DNA from 2 places in the Glaciecola sp. G7-5 genome. Region 1 is predicted to be linked to the other one. Evidence: riboswitches for the same ligand, from Rfam matches in the RefSeq annotation. Region 1 holds a riboswitch; the other holds the start of a gene.
What was found. Region 1 has a riboswitch for molybdenum cofactor ahead of moaA (GTP 3',8-cyclase MoaA). Riboswitches for the same ligand answer to the same signal wherever they lie in the genome.
Positions count from the first base shown of each region.

Region 1 (3,426 bases):
CTATGTCTTTATAAGTAGTTGCTTGAATAATGAGTTCGGGTTGGCCTTGATTTTGCGTGGCATGACGTCGCCAGTTCCACCAGCCATAAAATTGAAGCCCAATATAAATAATATGTAAGCCAGTATCAGAATAGAGTTTAGCGTTAAAAAATACGTACGAAAATAAGCTAACTTGAATCAGGCCAAAAAACCAACACCATATGCTGCGCTTTATGATCAAGTAGACACAAATAAAGCCCGACACCGAGGCGGTAATTTCAATGGGGCTAGCGCCCATAAAGCCAGCAATAAAGTCTTGTAAGGTCATCTTATCGTGTTTTCTTAGTTAACATCCATCACTTGGCGTGTGCACATTGTCTATTAATTTTTTATAAAATTAACACTAGGCCTGAGTATGGCGCGTTATAATCCTATAGGCAAATGAAGCATGTAAAAAAAGTCATCAAAAATGTGACTTTTTGGTCTATGGTCTTGTCTTATTGTCATTATTGTTTTAAAGGACTCACTATGCTACGAATCATGCTATTTCTGGGAACCAACCTTGCCATAATGGCACTGTTAGGTGTTACCTTTAGTCTTTTTGGTATACAAGGTTTATTAGCGCAAAACGGCGTTGATTTAGATTTGGTATCACTGCTTATTTATGCTCTGGTGATTGGCTTTGCTGGGTCGTTCATTTCGCTGTTTATTTCAAAGTGGATGGCGAAGCGCTCCATGCGTGTTCACGTTATTGAACAACCCAGTAATGCCAAAGAACGCTGGCTTGTGCTAGCGGTAAGTGAACTTGCGCAAAAATCAAAAATTGGGATGCCTGAAGTAGGCATTTTCCAAAGCCATGCACCCAATGCCTTTGCCACCGGCTGGAATAGAAATAACTCACTAGTAGCCGTTAGCACCGGTCTATTAGAAAGCATGAATCAAGACGAAGTTGAGGCAGTTTTAGCCCATGAAGTGGCTCACGTGGCAAATGGCGATATGATCACTATGACTTTATTACAAGGGGTGATGAATACCTTTGTCATCTTTTTGTCTAGAATCATAGGGCACACAGTTGATCGCGTCGTATTTAAAACGAGAGAGGGACATGGGCCAGCATTTTGGATAGTCTCAATTATTGCTGAACTGGTGTTAGGGGTGATCGCCATGACCATTACAATGTGGTTTTCTCGATATAGAGAATTCAGAGCAGATGCAGGTGCTGCCAACTTGGTAGGTAAGCACAAAATGCGCAGCGCCCTCATGCGCTTGCAAAGTCATCAAGCCAGTCCTGATATGCCTGACGAAATGGCCGCCTTCGCGATAAACTCAGGCAAGATTCACAAACTGTTTGCTAGCCACCCGCCGCTAGCTGAGCGCATAAAGGCGCTCGAGTAGCTATTCGAACAGCTATATTTTGCTAAAAAGTTGATTAAATGGGGTAAACTGACATATTCTCTGTGTAAGAGATACCAAACAAGACTCGAAGCTGCTTGGTCTAAAGAGGCGCTACATAACAGTAGCACTCCATGATTAAGCAGCCGCAAACATAGATTTGCCGGGGTAGTATGAGAAATCGACTGCCCTCCCGGAGCCCTATGGCTCACACGCTTTTACTGGAAAGGGTCAATTAATGTTAGAAGATAGCTTTGGCAGGCAGTTTCATTACTTGCGCCTGTCTGTTACAGAAATGTGCAATTTTAAGTGCAACTATTGTCTACCTAATGGCAATGAATGTGATACGTCCAAAGACAATATGACCTTGGATGAAATTGCGACTTTGGTTAGCGCATTTGCGAAGATGGGTACGAGTAAAATCCGTATCACCGGCGGCGAACCTAGCCTGCGCAAAGACTTGGTCGATATTATATCCATTTGTAAAAACACGCCGGGTATAGAGAAAGTAGCACTAACCACCAATGCATTTAGACTCAAAAAAGACATTCACAAATATGCTAACGCCGGCCTCGATGCGTTAAACGTTAGCGCCGATAGCCTCGACCCACGTATGTTTGCCGCAATCACGGGAAAAGACAAGCTTGTTGATATCCTAAAAGGTGTTGATAAAGCAGTAGACGCCGGGGTTAAAAGCATAAAATTCAATTCAGTGATGCTAAAGCAATTTAACTTAAGCACCATGCAACAGTTTCTAGACTATCTGAAAACCCACGCCGTAACATGGCGCTTTATTGAGTTAATGCAAACAGGCGACAACGCTACTTTTTTCGCACAAAACCATGTAAGAGGCGAAGATATAAAGCTTGATTTATTGGCCAAGGGTTGGCAGCGTATCACGCGCGAGAAGCATGCCGGGCCAGCACAAGAGTTTAGCCACCCTGATTACGCTGGGAATTTAGGCTTAATCATGCCTTACAGTAAAGAATTTTGCAGTAGCTGCAATCGCTTGCGGGTATCTAGCTCAGGAAAGTTACACCTATGCCTTTTTTCTGAAGTAGGATTAGATATAAGAGACCCGCTTAGTGCAGGGGATGTTGAAGCAACATGCCAAGTTTTGCGCGAGCATTTAAAGCTAAAAACATCTAGCCATGAATTACACAAAGGTTTTACAGGTGCAACCAAACAGTTGGCCATGCTTGGAGGCTAATCCAAGCATGGCCAACCGTTACTCGCCTAGAAATAAACGTCAAGCATCTTTTTGTCTATTTCTACCAAGCCTAATTGAATATCATCGATAAACTCATGCAATTTTTCTTGTTTAAGAATCGCTGATTTAGCATTCAAAATAAGCTTTTTAACACTCGCCGTTTGTGCCACCACATCTTTGCACTTAGGAAGCTCGCTAACTGAGCGCTCGACTTGCTCTAAAGCGTGAATTAGAGAGCGAGGAAAACGAGGGTCTGTTAATAAGAACGTTAGCACATCTTCGCGATTAATCCGCACTCTCACTTCCCGTCTATACATTTGATAAGCGGTCATGGATTTGAGTACGCCCATCCATTGAATATTATTAAAGGCGGGTAACTCACTATCTACATCTGCAAGCAAAGACGCAGAACGCACGTCTATTATGCGAGTAGACATATCCGCTCGCTCTAAATTACGCCCTATGCGCATGAAGGAGTAACCTTCATCTTGTGTCATCGTACCCGCTAACATGCCCGTTATGGTCTGATTGGCGAGTATTATCTTGTTCAAAAAGGCATAGCGCGAACGCCGCGTAAAAGCGTCAGCTTTGTTTTCTATTGCGTACAAATAAAGCGCATTAATTTGTTCCCATGCTTCGCGCGGAATAATTTCTTTGACGGTGCGGGCATTCTCACGGGCAGCCATAAGTGTTGATACAATCGAACCGGGATTGTCTTTATCAACGACCATGAAATTTATAACACTCTTTTCGTCGGCGTTGTCGTAATTCTCTAAAAAGGTTTCACGAAAAGAGAGAATATCAATTATAGGCTCCCACCCAAGTTTTACACTAGTGGGTAAATC
Region 1 covers NZ_CM147892.1:1,636,216-1,639,641, reverse strand. The annotation lists gene pnuC (nicotinamide riboside transporter PnuC) at 1-307, opposite strand, end outside; gene htpX (protease HtpX) at 508-1,374, shown strand; molybdenum cofactor riboswitch at 1,447-1,618, shown strand; gene moaA (GTP 3',8-cyclase MoaA) at 1,610-2,581, shown strand; gene AC0L6H_RS07060 (alpha-E domain-containing protein) at 2,608-3,426, opposite strand, start outside.

Region 2 (3,426 bases), 1.5 Mb from region 1:
TAAGCCACCTACACCTATAATAAGTACACTGCTATTTAGCAGAATCTCTTGCTTCTCTAAGTCAAAGCCCGACAGTAATATCTGGCGAGAATAGCGCATTGCTTGGGGCGTGCTAAGGTTTTTTTATTCTTCATATCTTTGTTTTTTTCGTTGTTTTTGTGGGGTGACAAGCTCTATAAGGCTAGGCTCATAATCTTTGTACCACTTGGGCCTTATGATAACAATGCCTCTAAGTGAGTAGAAATTTATAACTCCCTTGGTTGGTATTGGGTTAATGTTGGTATCCTGTTGTTTTATAACGAATAAATTTATTTTCAGCGCTATAATCTAGCAATCTAATTACAGCAGGGAAAATGATATGAAAACACCTATAGCACTATTTGTTCTTGGCGCACTAGGCGCAGTAACACTGGCACCCACTGCAGCTCTGGCTCAAGAAAATGGCATCAAGACTGTGCAAGATGCAATCAGCAACGGAAGTACTGACATAAGTATGCGATATCGACTCGAAAGAGTTGAACAAGACAACATTGATAAAAAAGCCAATGCCTCTACTTTGCTCACGCGCTTAAGTTATAAAAGCGCTAGCGCAGGCGGATTTTATACCGTGCTTGAGGTCGACAATATAACGGCTTTGGGCAATGAAAATTACAACAGCACCGTGAATGGTAATAGCCATTATCCCGTGGTTGCTGATCCTAGTTTAACAGAAGTAAACCAAGCTTACCTCGGCTACAAAAGTGGCGAATTGAACCTGACATTTGGTCGCCAGCGTATCAATCACAATAATCAGCGCTTCGTAGGCGGTGTTGCGTGGCGTCAAAATGAACAGACTTTTGATGCATATCGTTTGCAATACGGCTCACAAGAGGGCTTAAATATTGACTATAGCTACGTCTACAATGTAAATCGTATTTTTGGGCCTGACAGTTCAAATGGAGATTTAAAAGGCAATATCCATTTGCTAAACCTCAACTATAAAATCGACAAAGGACAAACATTAGCGGCCTATGCTTACGAGTTAGATTTTGATACTGCTCATGCAATCTCTACTCGTACTTTAGGTTTTAGTTATGACGCGACACTTGCGGGTATAAAAATTCATGGTGCATTAGCGTCTCAATCAGATGCGGGCAATAACCCGACTAGCTTTGACGCAAAATATTTTGCACTTGACCTTTCAGGCAATATAGCAAAACTCAATCTTGGACTTGGTTATGAATCGTTAGGCAGCGACAATGGAAAAGGCTTTAGCACGCCATTAGCTACTTTGCACAAGTTTCAAGGTTTTACCGATAAATTTTTGGCTACTCCTGATGCCGGCGTAAATGATCTCTACGTGAAAGCCTCTGGTAAACTAGGCAAGCTTGCCTTAACCGCGATTTATCACAAACTGTCTTCTGACGCAGGGTCTTTAGACTACGGAAATGAAGTAAACCTAGTCGCTAAATATCCGCTTGCCGACAAAGTAGGTTTGCTCGTCAAATACGCTAAATATAGTGCTGATGACTATTCAGTCGATACCAGTAAACTCTGGGGAATGCTCACCTTTACATTCTAAAACAATACGCAATTGACATAATCTCGACTGAGCGACATTGTGCGTCAGTTGAGATTTTTCGTTTGTTATTTTCAACTACTTAGCGTGTACCCCTTAGGGAGTATCTCTTCAGCGCTATTACATAAAGCTAAATTTTAGTTCACACTTGACTCATAGCAAAACTCCGAGCTTAGCTTCCTAAGGCAATGGTGCTATGGAAGATGAGCCGCAATAAGCACTATGTTAATGAATCGCGACATAGCGACTTAATTGCCGGGTCAACACGATAAATCAATTGGCCTCCCGACGAGTGTAATCTCGAAACTTGGAAAGGTGTTTACATGGAACTACAAGATAATTTTGGCCGCAGATTTAAGTATTTGCGTTTATCAATTACTGAAATATGTAATTTTAGATGTAATTATTGTTTACCTGATGGCAATAGTTGCGATACGCCCACCACAGGCATGAGCATCAAACAAATTGATACCTTGGTGCAGGCATTTGCGCGCTTAGGCACAACTAAGGTGCGCATTACGGGTGGCGAACCTGCCTTGCGCAAAGACTTAAACGATATTATTGCGCTTTGCAAGCAGACCGACGGAATCGAAACGGTAGCCATGACCACCAATGCTTTTCGTTTGAACAAAGATGCACAGCGCTATAAAGATGCTGGTTTAGATGCATTAAATGTTAGTGCTGATAGTCTTGACCCTAGAATGTTTGCTGCCATTACTGGAAAGCAAAAATTGGATGATATTTTGGCCGGCGTAGATGCCGCAATCACCGCAGGTATTAAGACAGTTAAGTTTAATACGGTTATGCTTAAGCAATTTAATTACAAAGAGCTTAATAGTTTTTTTGATTATTTGAAGCAACACCCAGTTACTTGGCGTTTTATAGAGCTTATGCAAACGGGTGATAACAAACAGTTTTTTGCACAAAATCATGTTGCCGGTGATCACATCAAAAAGCTATTGTTGGAAAAAGGCTGGGAACGTATTATTCGCAGCAAAGATGCGGGTCCTGCACAAGAGTTTACACATAGGGATTATACAGGCAACATTGGCTTGATCATGCCTTATAGCAAGGATTTTTGTGATACATGTAATCGCTTACGCGTTTCTTCACAAGGTAAGTTACATTTGTGTTTGTTCGCCGAAGAAGGGCAAGATATATTATCTTACCTTGACAGCGGCGATGTAAACGCAACAATGGAAGCGGTTATTTGCCATGTAAAGGGTAAAAAAGCAACGCATAGTCTGCAACAAGGCTTTACCGGTGCGACAAAACAGCTTGCAATGTTAGGCGGTTAGTCTGCAAGGGATGTATTATTTACGCAGTGATATTGCACCATGAGCTTGTAAAAGGAAACTGAAAATTATGCACAAGAAAACACTGGGTGTAGTACTTGCAGGAGGCCGCTCATCTCGCATGGGCGAAGATAAAGCACTCCTTTGTATTGAAGCTCAATCTATGATCGATAGAACATCAGCGCTGCTAGCTAAAACCTCTGTTGAAAAGGTGGTAGTGAGCCGTAATGATGACAAGCATAAACACTTCAGTGATATTATTCCTGATAAAGGGCCACTGTCGGGTATTCACAGTATTGCCACTCGCTTCCCTCACTACAACCTTATGGTGGTACCCGTGGACTTGCCGCTACTTACTAGTGAATGCTTGCAAACGCTTATTAGTTGTGGCCAAGAAGAGGCAAAAAACACTTGCTTTGCAAATGATAATTTACCCCTTTTCATTGTTAATAGTGCATCTTTTCGGCAAGTTTTAGACTATACCTTGCGCTTAACCAATAACTTTTCTGTAGGAGGCTTATGTTCTCACTTTTCGCTGGCGAAGCTAAATAATCCTATTCGTTCAACGATGTT
Region 2 covers NZ_CM147892.1:153,129-156,554, reverse strand. The annotation lists partial or broken gene moeB (molybdopterin-synthase adenylyltransferase MoeB) at 1-117, opposite strand, end outside; gene AC0L6H_RS00620 (alginate export family protein) at 359-1,561, shown strand; molybdenum cofactor riboswitch at 1,711-1,892, shown strand; gene moaA (GTP 3',8-cyclase MoaA) at 1,882-2,856, shown strand; gene mobA (molybdenum cofactor guanylyltransferase) at 2,924-3,426, shown strand, end outside.
Region 2: linked by a shared signal. The riboswitch ahead of moaA (GTP 3',8-cyclase MoaA) and the one ahead of moaA (GTP 3',8-cyclase MoaA) in region 1 are both predicted to bind molybdenum cofactor.